Regions from separate parts of the Thermosipho ferrireducens genome, predicted to be linked through region 1. Evidence: predicted binding sites of a transcription regulator. Region 1 holds the regulator's gene; each other region holds the start of a gene.

Region 1 (3,217 bases):
CTCACATAATCGATTGTTACATCCTTTACAAGATTATTTCCTTCTCTTATAAAACCCGCACCGCCTGTAACTCTCACATGAATATATAAATCACCGTATTCTCCTCCATAATAACCTGCATTTCCACCTTTTTGAATTCTTAAGGTGGTTCCATTTTCTATCCCTGCCGGAATTTTTACCTCAACTTTATGCCTTTTCTTAACTCTTCCACTTCCTTTACAAACACTGCACGTTTCTCCTGGAATTTTTCCTGTACCTCCACATTGATTACAAGTATATTGATTAATAACCACCCCCAAAAAGGTTCTTCTTTCCTCACGAACAGTTCCCGTTCCATGACATTTCGGACAACTCACCCATCCACTTGAAGGTTCCACACCTTCTCCTTGACAATGCTCACAAACCTCATATCGTTCGTACTCCAACGGTATCTTAACACCTGTAAACAGTTCCTGAAAATTTACATCAACAGAAATATTAATATCTTCGCCTCTCCGGGCAGTTCTTCGCTTTCTACTGGAAGATGTTCGTTGATTTCCAAAAAATATGTTAAATATGTCATTATTAATAAATTCTCCAAAATCTCTGAATATATCTTCAAACCCTCTAAAACCACCAAAACCGCCAAAACCTTCACCCATGTTTGGGGGAATGTCCCCAACATATCCATATCTATCGTACATAGCTCTTTTTTCCGGGTCAGACAGTACTTCATACGCCTCCTGAATTTCTTTGAATTTTTGTTCAGCTACTTTTTTATTTTCATGGTGTCTATCAGGATGCCATTGTTTTATTAATTTTTTGTAAGCTCTTCTAATTTCTTCGTCCGTTGCACTTCTCGAAACACCGAGTATTTCATAATAATCTTTTTTGGGCATAAAATTCACCTCCTGGGTTTAACAGATACCTTGACTTTTGCTGGTTTCACTACCCTATCCAAAAATTTATAACCATCCTCAACAACTTCTAAAACTGTATATTCTTCTTTTTCTTCATCTTCTATTTTTTCCACAGCTTCGTGTTCAAATGGATCAAATTTTTCACCAACTTCTATTTGCTTAAGTCCCAAACTTTCTAACGCTTTTTTGAAATTTTTATATATAATTTCTATACCCTTATAAAAGACACTTTCTTTTACACTATCCTCAGCTCCTGAAAAGGCTCGCTTAAAATCATCCAGCACTGGTATAAACTTTTCGACAATACGCCCTGTAGCAGATACAGATATCATTTCCTTTTCTTTTGCTGCTTCCATTTTATAATTTTCAAATTGTGCCTTTAAACGCCTGGCGTAGTTTTCAAACTCTCTTAATTGATTTTCCAGTTCTTTTATTCGTTCTTTTAATTCGGTAACTTCTTTATTTTCTGTATCTACATTTTTTTCATCAAGTACTTCTTTATTTTTCATTTTTTCGCTGCTGGCATTTGTTCTTTTTTCTTCCATCTTATACCACCTCCTATTGAATGTTTCTTGCAACCACTGTGAAATATTCTGTAAGTCTATTAACCACATATTCCACACTATCAAAAACCTTATCATAGTCACTGTATTTATCAAAGATTGTGGCAAGTTTTCCCACTTTTTTATTTCCAACAAAATATGGGACAATTAATATACTATATTGTTCAAAATTTCTAATCCCATGTTCCTTGCCTACGTAAATTCCATCTTTCATACTAAATATGTATGAATAAAACTCAAAAGTTGTAGAATATCTTATGATTTCTTTCAGTTTATCACTATCAAATTTTTTTCCAGAAATCAAATTAGATATTCCCTCACTTATATAATCTTCATACCTTTCAGTAGCAATTCTCTCGGAAAGTTCAATAAATTCCTTTAATCTACCTTCTGCCCAGGAGAATTTTTCAATCACTTCCCTGAGTCTCATTTTAAAATCGTTCAAAGTTGCTCCCTGCAAACTTTTATTTAAAAAGGCCTCGATATCAACTAAATTAAAAACTTCTGAATGTTGCATTGGCAAAACCGAAGTTAAACCAAGTTCTGTTATTATGTTTACAATAGTAAAATTTGGAGTAACTGGTGTAAGAACTATTCTTTTTATTCTTAAATTAATAGGGCTCGGCTTTTCTACAATAACATAGCTTCTTACAGTTGAAGCCAGAAGTTTTGCAGCCCCCTGAATAATTCTGTCAAGATCTCCTATTGGAAATTGTGTAGTAGTATTAACCGAGTAGCCAGTACGCTTTGTTGCCTGTCTCAACGAAAGAACCTCGTCAACGTAAAAACGCAACCCTTTATCTGTGGGTATTCTTCCAGCGGAAGTATGTGGTTGATAAATATACCCAAGATAATCTAATTTTCTCAAATCGTTCCTGACCGTGGCTCCACTCCAGTCAAGATTTGTAGACTCCAGAATTCGTTTCGAACTAACAGGACTTCCAGTTTTAACGTATTCTCTAACAACACAATAAAGGATCTTTTGCTGCCTTTCTGTAAGATCCTTCACTACACCACCTCACCTTTATCAAACGCTTTATCACTCTATAAATTAGATTGCTAATTAAAGTATAACACAAAAAGCTTCGCGCGTCAAATGGATAGTTTTGTTACAAAAAATAATACCTGAACTTTTTAAATATTTTCACCAAAATCATCTGGAATGGAAAAGAATCCTATTACAGCAAGAATGTCACCTATCAATATAAATACCATTCCAATCATAAGCACAACCAATATAGCTCCCCATTTGTAAAATGAAGCTGCCATATTAAAAATATTCAAGGAAAGACGTTCTGATAATAGTCTATATGCTCTTATTTTGTATACAATTGCAATTATCATTAACCCAACAAAAGAAACAAAACTTATAACAAAATTCCCTGTCATTGAAAATACTTGATCTTCAAAATGCACCTCGCCAAAACCATAATCTGTCGTTTCATACCCAAACGGAGCTCTTTCACCAAAAGGCATCACTGCGTGCTCAGAAAACATACTTACCATACCGGTAAATATCACTATTGCAAAAATAACTACAGAAATAAATCCAAAAACTACAGAAGTTAAAAAATACCTAAAAATTCGAGAATCTTTCAAAGTATTGGATATGTTATACACTCCCATTAAGAAAAGAATCAATCCAATAAGTCCAAAAAACCAACCTATATGAGGCATGTACCCAAAGATTCCAAAAACCACACCAAGCCCTGCTAACACTTTCGATACGTTCAAAGCCATTTAAATCCCTCCTTG
Region 2 (3,217 bases), 580 kb from region 1:
TATTCTAATGGAAGTCTGTTCTATCAAAGATGTTTCAGGGACTAAATAAAGAACTTTACCCATTTTCAAATAATGTTTCATAACCTCTATATAAACTTCTGTTTTCCCGCTTCCAGTTACTCCCATTAATAAATGCATCCCCGGATTATTTATTATTTCATTTACTACTTCTTTTTGTAAGTTTGTGAGCTGTATTTTCTCAAACTGCTCTATTCTTTCTTCGAAAATTTCAACAATTCCTTTTCTTTTCAATTGATAAACTACGTCTAAATTAATATTCAGTTCAGCCTTCAATTCTTCATAGGATACTACTTTGGTAGAAAGAAGATAATTAACAACCATGAGTTGTTTTTTTGTTAAACGTTTATATGCCAGTTCTTCCAGATTGGAAATAAGTTTTACAAAAAGTTCCTTTTTAGGACGTGGAGTACGAACCGTAAAATCTTTTACTATTTCAACTATTCCCTGTTTTATAAATTCATTAAGCTTATTTTTTCCATATTTGCTAATAAAGCTCTCTACCGACAGGTTATCAAAGCCAAGAAAAGGACTCCGGGACTTTACATAAGTTACGAAATAATCATCTAAACCTTTGGGAAAACATAGATCAAAAAGTTTTCCAACAGGCGCACCAAAGAAATTTGAAACCCCTAAAAGAATCTTCACACGCCATTTTTCCAGAAAACTCTTTCCATCTATTCTTTCAATGATAGATTTAACTGCGCCTTTTTCATTGCTCTCCTGAACAATATACCCAACTCTTCTATTTCCGTTAAAATCTATCAGAACACGCTCACCTATTTCCAGTTTTATCTGCGATGAATACAAAAACGTTTTATTTAAATTCAAATTTGAAACAGCTACCTTATAAACCAAAAACGCCACCTCACATTTTCTTGATTTTTTTGCTTTTATTTATCTCTAAATAATCACCTTAAATTTTAACATTCTTTTGTTAAAAAAATAAGTTGGCGAGAGTTGGAGAAGTTGGCGAGGGTTAGCGAGTGTTAGCGAGATTAGCGAGGCTGGTAAAATAAGATCCCCCTCACATGTGTTCGGGATGATCTTTTCTTCCTTTGTCATTCCGAACCCGAAGGGTGAGGAATCTTGTAATTAGCAAGAGTTAGCGAGGTTGGTAAAAACAAGATCCTTGATAAAAATTTATACTCTTAGTAATATTTTAGATACAAACGACACTGAACTGTAAATAATTTTAGCAGTCTAAATATATGAGTGATAAATAAAAAAATAATATCCGGAGGTGAAAAAATGAGGTTTTTAGATGAAAGGATGAACGACATTCTTCAGCAAGCAGCTGAACAATTAACTCACAAAAGGCAGAATTTGCTCAAACCTGAACACGTGTTATACGAAGTAATGCAGGAAGAAGATGTATCAAAAATTTTTCAACAACTAAATGTAAATACTGAAGAAATTCTCAATAGTCTGGAGGAGTTAATCGAATCGCAATATGGCGTTTACTATGGTTCTGGATCCCAGGTTTATATTTCAAATGAATTGTCTCGTGTTCTGGATTTAGCCCGAAAAGAGGCTAAATTATTAGGAAACAACAAAGTTTCCCCTATTCATTTTGTATTGGCCCTCTTAAAAGATGGAACATTACAAGCTGCAAGTGTTCTTGGAAAGGCTGGAATAACATATGAAAATCTTTTAAAAGCAGTAAAAGAACTTGTCGAAAGTGGGGAATTAAACAGCGAAGAAAACATTCTCAATAAATATACCGTAGATCTAACAAAATTAGCGAAAGAAGGAAAATTATCCCCTGTCATAGGCAGAAACGAAGAGTTACAAAGGGTAATTGAAATATTAGTAAGAAAAACAAAAAACAACCCCGTCTTAGTTGGCGATCCAGGTGTCGGAAAAACTGCTATAGTTGAAGGGCTGGCTCAAAAAATAATATCGGGAAATGTTCCAGATGCATTGAAAAACAAAAAAGTACTTATGCTTGATCTTGGAAAAATGTTAGCAGGAAGTAAATACAGAGGAGAATTCGAAGAAAGATTAAAAAAAGTCATAGATGAAATAAGGAAAATGAAAGACAATGTAATTCTTTTCATAGACGAACTACACACAATTGTAGGCGCAGGAGCTGCAGAAGGAGCGATGGACGCTTCTAATATGTTAAAACCAGCTTTAGCACGTGGAGAATTGCATTGTATAGGAGCCACCACATTAGATGAGTATAGAAAACATATAGAAAAAGACAAAGCTCTTGCAAGAAGATTTCAGCCTGTTATGGTAAAAGAGCCAAGTGTTGAAGAAACTATAGAAATTTTAAAAGGTTTAAAAGAAACCTACGAAAGTCATCACAATATTAAAATATCTGATGAAGCGCTTGAAGCTGCTGCAAAACTTTCTTCTAAATACATTCAGGATAGATTTTTGCCAGACAAAGCAATTGACCTTATCGATGAAGCCGCCGCTAAAATCCGACTTAAAAACACTGATCCCAGGCTTTCTGAACTAAAAGAAAAAATAAATGCTCTCGGCGAAAAAATAGATGAACTCACAATAAACTCTCAATATAAGGAAGCAGCTGAAATGAAACAGCAAATGTTTACTCTTCAAAAACAGTACGAGGAATTAGAAAAAAAATACGGTAGTGATACAGTAACAGCGGACACCGTGGCAAAGGTTGTAGAATCCTGGACTGGAATTCCTGCAACTAAGATGATGGAGTCAGAAAAAGAAAAATTGCTAAATTTTGAACAACTTGTTCATCGTAGAATGGTTGATCAGGAAGAAGCAGTAAAAGTAGTCGCAGATGCTATAAGAAAAGCTCGTGCAGGTATTAAAGATCCCAACAGACCAATTGGAACATTTTTATTCCTTGGACCAAGTGGTGTAGGAAAAACAGAACTCGCAAAAACTATAGCAGAACTTTTATTTGGTTCAGAAAATTCTTTAATACGCATAGATATGAGTGAATATATGGAAAAGCACTCAGTTGCAAGACTAATAGGCGCTCCTCCAGGATATGTTGGATACGACGAAGGAGGGCAGTTAACAGAACAGGTAAGAAGAAAACCATACAGTGTAATACTACTTGATGAAGTGGAAAAAGCACATCCCGAAATATTCAACGTATTACTCCAGGTCTTTGACGATGGAAGATTAACAGATGGAAAAGGAAATACCGTTGATTTCAGAAACACTATTATCATTATGACAAGTAACCTTGCAAGTGATAAGATAT
Region 3 (3,217 bases), 700 kb from region 1:
TGCTGGAAAAAATAGATAAATTGAGAAAAGAAGTGATGGATGAATCTGAAATTATATTCGGTGCTACTGTAAAGTACTATTATGATTTAAGGAATTACAATCCTATTAATTATCTGAGAGGTATTAACGCGTTTTTGCTATTTGGGGAAAGAGATTATCAGGTAACAAAAAAAGAAGAGGAGATTTACAGAAAATATTTTCCTGATCTGAAAATAAAGGTTTATCCAGGTTTGAATCATCTGTTTATAGAGGGTAAAGGAGTTCCTAATCCCTATGAATATTTTAAAGAAGGTCATGTTAGTGAAAAGGTAATAAAAGATATATATTACTGGATAAAGGAGGCAAAAAAATGAGAAAAGAACTACTTGATCTTAAAGTAAGATCAATAGTCTTGTTAATTGCTATAACTGGATTATTCTTTGTTATTGCACCACTTCAAAAAGTGACGATTAATATGCTAAGTGAAAATGCAGAGGCAGTTGAAAAGTTTATAGGAAAAGGTTTTGTTGAGAATCTAAAAGATTGGAAATTCTATATATACTCACAGTGGTTTGGAAAAAATTTTGGTCAGTTTATCCCTATAATAGCCATAATTTTTGCCTTTCCATTGTTTTCAAGAGAATATGAAAGTGGCACCATAGAATTTCTTCTTACAAGAAATTCACGGCAGCGTGTTTTTGTGAATAAATTGTTTGTAAGTTCTATAATCTTGCTGGCAGAAATAGTGTTTTTTTCGATTCTTCCCGCTATATATTCAATAATTTTTTCTAAAGAGTTGAATTATAGTTATCTGTTTCAGTTTATGATTCATGTGATTCTGGGAGGAATGTTCTGGTATAGTGTTACCTATATGTTTTCCGTTGTTTTTAACGATCAGGTAAAACCCATACTATTTTCTGTAGTATTCCTGGGTGGAACTACAGCGTTAGGTTTTTTAAAACCGCTCCAATTTTTGAATACATATACGTATATACTTGGAACTGATATATTAAAAGGTGAAGGAATTAATGTTAGCTATTCATTTATGCTTTTGCTATTGACAGTTATTATTTTAATCATCAGCTATCAGGTGTTTTTGAAGAAAGAAATTTAGGAGGTGAAAAGATGATAATTTCAACAACAGAAAATGTTCCCGGTTATGAGATAACAGAAGTCTTGGGAGTTGTGATAGGAAATATTGTGCACTCAAAACATTTAGGGAAGGATATAGCAGCTGCTTTTAAAACACTTGCAGGTGGAGAAATACGATCATATACAGAGATGATGACTGAAGCAAGGAACAAAGCTCTGGAAAGAATGATAGATGAAGCTGAAAAATTGGAAGCAGATGCAGTAATAGGCATAAGGTTTGGAAGCTCCTCTGTAATGTCAGGAGCCGCTGAAATGCTTGCGTATGGAACCGCTGTTAAGCTAACAAGAAAGCAGAGATAGCAATTTACATTTATGGGTAACGATTGCTATACATTTAAGTAATATTTATGTTAACACAACGGATGAGCAGTATTTATGAGCTCATCCGTTTTTTATTTTTTATATTTATCACTCTTGACAAGAGAGTGCTAATATCATATAATATGAAATGGGAGGTGAAAGAAATGGCAGAGAAAAAAGAATTTGTAGTAGGAATAGATCTTGGAACAACAAATAGCGTAATAGCCTGGATGAAACCAGATTCTTCTACAGAGGTTATACCAAACGCAGAAGGTTCAAGAACAACTCCTTCAATAGTAGCTTTTACAAAATCAGGAGAAATTCTCGTTGGTGAACCTGCAAAAAGACAGCTTATTCTTAATTCGGACAGAACTATTAAATCTATAAAAAGAAAGATGGGTTCAGATTATAAAGTTAGTATCGATGATAAATCATACACCCCACAGGAAATAAGCGCATTTGTACTAAAAAAACTTAAAAGAGATGCGGAAGAATATTTAGGTGGGGAGATTAAAAAAGCTGTTATTACATGTCCTGCATACTTTAATGATGCCCAAAGACAGGCCACAAAAGAAGCAGGTGTTATTGCAGGTTTTGAAGTGCTCAGGATTATAAATGAACCAACGGCAGCTGCTCTGGCGTATGGTCTTGATAAGAAAGGGAAAGAAGAAAAGGTATTGGTTTATGACCTTGGTGGTGGAACTTTTGACGTTTCAATTTTAGAAATTGGTGATGGAGTAATTCAGGTAATTGCAACTTCTGGTAATAATCACCTCGGTGGAGATGATTTCGATCAGAGAATTATAGATTGGCTTGCAGAAGAATTTAAAAAGCAACATGGAGTTGATTTAAGGGAAGATAAACAGGCACTTCAAAGGTTGAGAGATGCTGCAGAAAAAGCCAAGATAGAATTGTCGAGTAAAATGGAAACTGATATAAGTCTTCCTTACATAACAGCGACTTCTGAAGGTCCTTTGCACCTGGAAATAAGATTGACAAGATCAATGTTTGAATCTTTAACTAAAGACCTTGTAGAAATGACAAGACAACCTATAGAAAGAGCTCTGTCAGATGCTAAATTGAAACCGGAAGATATTGATGAAATTATATTAGTTGGTGGGATGACACGTGTTCCAATGGTGCAGAGGTTTATCAAAGAAATTTTTGGAAAGGAACCCAATAAGGGAATTAATCCAGATGAAGCGGTAGCGCTTGGAGCCGCGATTCAAGCAGCGATTCTTGCAGGTGAGGAAGGCGCAAGAGGTAAGGACATAGTACTTGTTGATGTTACTCCACTTACACTTGGAATAGAAGTAAAAGGTGGTTTATTTGAACCAATTATTCAGAGAAATTCAACGATTCCTATAAAGAAAAGTAAGGTATTTACTACAGCAGAAGATGGACAAACAGAAGTTGAAGTAAGGGTATTCCAGGGAGAACGACCAATAGCTGCGGATAATATACTCCTGGGTAGTTTCAGGTTAGTGGGGATTCCACCAGCTCCTCGTGGAGTACCTCAAATAGAAGTTACTTTCGATATTGACAGCGATGGAATAGTGCATGTCTCTGCTAAAGACCTGGGGACTGGAAAAGAACAAACAATGGTTGTTACAGGCAGACATAAGTTAAGTGAAAGTGAAATAGAGAAGATAATAGAGGATGCTAAAAAGTATGAAGAACAGGATAAAAGAAGAAAAGAAGAAGTGGAGCTAAAGAACAGAGCGGATGAACTGGTATACTACATTGAAAAATCATTGAAAGAATATGGTGATAAAGTTCCAGAGGA
Region 4 (3,217 bases), 800 kb from region 1:
CGCTGCATTAAGCTTGGGAGCTATACGGTAACCTATATCCTGGCTTGTGATGTAATTCAAGTTTAATTTTTTTATTAACTGAATTAGACCTATTCTATTTGTATTGTTTAATTTTTTCAGACCTTCTTTTACAATGTAACGGTTTTCATCTACAAGTTCTACCATGTCTGCTATGGTCCCCAGGGCCACAAGATCCAGCAAAGTATCTACATCTTCCTCGGGAATATCCAGAGATTTTGCCAATGCGGTAATTAGTTTATAAGCAACACCAACACCAGCAAAATCTTTAAAAGGATAATTATCATCAGCTCTTTTTGGATCAATTACAGCATCAGCAACTGGCAGTACATCCTTGGTACTGTGATGGTCAGTTATTATTGCATACATACCGAGTTTCTTAGTTAATTCAACCGCTTCAAAGCTTGTGATGCCACAGTCAACGCTTAATAAAACTTTAAATCCTTTTTCGTAAAAGCTCTGTACGATTGAAGGCTGGATGCCATAACCTTCATCTAAACGGTTTGGTATATAATAATCTACTTCCCACCCATGTTTTGAAAGAAAACTCACAAGAGTAGCTGTTCCAGTAATTCCGTCAACGTCATAGTCTCCATAAACAAGCACGGGTAACCCTTTTTGACGTGCCATAATCAAAATTTCAACAGCCTTTGACATATCTTTGAGTAAAAACGGGGACCTTAAATCCTCTTTTATTGGATTGATAAATTTCCAGGCCTTTTCTGGATCGTTGAATCCTCGCGTTACAAGGAGTTGTGAAGTAAGATAAGGAATCTTAAGCTTTTTAGAAAGCTCATTAACCAACTCCTTATTAAATTGTCGTAGTTTCCATCTCACTATCCTGCTCCTTTCTATTTTTTTCTATTTTCTGTTTTTACTTTTTCTTAAATATTGTACCATAAAATTTATAAAAAGCGGTAATTTAGAATGTAAAAGATTGGCAAGGCTTGTCCTGAGCACGGAGTACGAAAGGTCTTGCGAGAGTTAGCGAGAACTGGCTCCCCACCCATGTCATTCCGAACCCGAAGGGTGAGGAATCTTATTTTGGCGAGAGTTGGCGAGATTAGCGAGATTGGCGAGTGTCAGAAAAAAACAAGATCCTTCGTCGCTGACGCTCCTCAGGATGACATCCCCTTCCTCATTTCATTTCTCGGGATGACATCCCTTCCGCTGCGCTCAGGATGACAAAGGAAGAAAATCATTCTAAGGAGCAAGAAGAGTATTCCTATTCATGTCATTCTGAGAAACAAGAAGGCAAAAAGCTCTCCGTTTATGTCATTCCAAGAAACAAAAAGGTGAGGAATCCCCCGCTTATGTCATTCCGAGGAACGTAGTGACGAGGAATCTTAACTTAGCGAGAGTTGGCGAGATTGGCGAGGTTAGTAAAAAATAAAATCTTTTACATTTGTTTGAAACGATAAAAAAGTAAATTTTTCACTTCTTGATTTCTCAAAAAGCCGATTTCGACCTTTGGTTTGAAAAACTTGACTAGAAGTGAAACATGTGGTAAATTAATAAATGTATTTTAATATGGGGCCGTAGCTCAGCTGGGAGAGCGCTACCATGGCACGGTAGAGGCCGTGGGTTCAAGTCCCATCGGCTCCACCATTTAAACAAGGGAGGCGATAAGCCTCCCTTCCGTTTTTAAGAGCTGGGTATGATTTTCAAAGAAAAATAACATTAATTATAAATATTCTGCTTTAATCACTGCTCATGGCAAATATTTAGACTTCACAAAATCGCGTTTTTTGTGTACACTAAAATTAGCAGTCATATATGTAGAGTGATAACACAAAAATTTTGAAAGGGGGTTTGACGATGAAGGTTACACCACTGGGTTCGAGACTTTTAATAAAGCCAATTACAGAGGAAAAAAGAACAGAAGGAGGAATCGTTCTTCCAGACACAGCCAAAGAAAAGCCTATGAAGGCTGAAGTCATCGCTGTTGGGAACATTGAGGATGATGATATTGACATTCGTGTAGGAGATAAGGTTATTTTTTCAAAATATTCGGGAACTGAAATCAAAATCGATGATGAGGATTACATAATAATTGACCTGGAAGATATACTTGCTAAATTTGAAGACTAAGGGGAGGTGAAAGCTTATGGCAAAGATACTCAGATTCAGTGAAGAAGCAAGAAGAGCGCTCGAAAGAGGCGTTGATGCAGTAGCAGATGCTGTGAAAATTACTTTGGGTCCAAAAGGAAGAAATGTTGTTATAGAAAAATCATGGGGAAGCCCTACAATTACCAATGATGGAGTTTCTATTGCAAAGGAAATTGAATTGGAAGATAAATTTGAAAATCTGGGGGCACAACTTGTTAAAGAAGTGGCAAGTAAAACAAATGATGTTGCTGGCGATGGTACAACAACAGCTACAGTGCTCGCTCAGGCAATGATCAAGGAAGGTATTAAAAATGTTACCGCGGGAGCAAATCCAATTCTTGTAAAAAGAGGTATTGAAAAAGCAGTGGCAAAAGCTGTAGAAGAAATAAAAAAGATTTCCAAGAAACTCGAAAATTCTGATGATATAGCTCATGTTGCTTCTATAAGTGCTAACAGTGAAGAAATAGGAAAACTTATTGCAGAAGCAATGGAAAAAGTAGGAGAAGATGGTGTTATTACAGTGGAAGATAGCAAATCCATAGAGACATTTGTTGAATTTACAGAAGGTATGCAATTTGACAGAGGTTACATTTCTCCTTACTTTGTAACTGATCCAGAAAAAATGGAAACAGTATATAATGAACCATTTATTCTCATCACCGATAGAAAACTTTCCAATATTAAACCATTAATTCCAATTCTTGAAAAAGTTGCACAAACAGGAAAACCATTAGTAGTAATAGCTGAAGATGTTGAGGGAGAAGCTCTTACAACACTCGTACTTAACAAACTTAAAGGTACACTCAATACAGTTGCGGTTAAAGCTCCTGGATTTGGAGATAGAAGAAAAGCGATGCTTCAGGATATAGCGATTCTTACTGGTGGAATTGTTGCAAGTGAAGAAGTAGGAATTAACCTTGAAGATTTAACATTGAATGATCTTGGTAGAGCAGATGTTGTAAGAGTAAAGAAAGATGATACAATAATTGTTGGTGGAAAAGGCGATCCAGAAGAAATCAAAAAGAGAATTTCCCAGATTAAAGCTCAAATTGAACAAACAACTTCCGAATATGAAAAAGAAACTTTACAG

What was found. Region 1 encodes HrcA, which represses chaperone genes, less so after heat shock. Its sites were predicted from a motif close to ATTAGCACTCNNANNNTNNGAGTGCTAAT; they were not measured.
Region 2: a site for HrcA is predicted at 1,213-1,241, ahead of JYK00_RS02390 (ATP-dependent Clp protease ATP-binding subunit). Genes of this name have one in related genera too.
Region 3: a site for HrcA is predicted at 1,536-1,564, ahead of dnaK (molecular chaperone DnaK). Genes of this name have one in related genera too.
Region 4: a site for HrcA is predicted at 1,781-1,809, ahead of groES (co-chaperone GroES). Genes of this name have one in related genera too.

Annotation. Positions count from the first base shown of each region.
Region 1 covers NZ_CP071446.1:1,877,729-1,880,945, forward strand. The annotation lists gene dnaJ (molecular chaperone DnaJ) at 1-878, opposite strand, end outside; gene JYK00_RS09200 (nucleotide exchange factor GrpE) at 884-1,408, opposite strand; gene hrcA (heat-inducible transcriptional repressor HrcA) at 1,458-2,471, opposite strand; gene JYK00_RS09210 (DUF996 domain-containing protein) at 2,597-3,202, opposite strand.
Region 2 covers NZ_CP071446.1:475,727-478,943, forward strand. The annotation lists gene priA (replication restart helicase PriA) at 1-876, opposite strand, end outside; gene JYK00_RS02390 (ATP-dependent Clp protease ATP-binding subunit) at 1,270-3,217, shown strand, end outside.
Region 3 covers NZ_CP071446.1:1,182,598-1,185,814, forward strand. The annotation lists gene estD (esterase EstD) at 1-353, shown strand, start outside; gene JYK00_RS05890 (ABC transporter permease subunit) at 350-1,093, shown strand; gene JYK00_RS05895 (YbjQ family protein) at 1,105-1,431, shown strand; gene dnaK (molecular chaperone DnaK) at 1,596-3,217, shown strand, end outside.
Region 4 covers NZ_CP071446.1:1,077,387-1,080,603, forward strand. The annotation lists gene recJ (single-stranded-DNA-specific exonuclease RecJ) at 1-855, opposite strand, end outside; tRNA gene JYK00_RS05365 (tRNA-Ala) at 1,551-1,626, shown strand; gene groES (co-chaperone GroES) at 1,837-2,109, shown strand; gene groL (chaperonin GroEL) at 2,126-3,217, shown strand, end outside.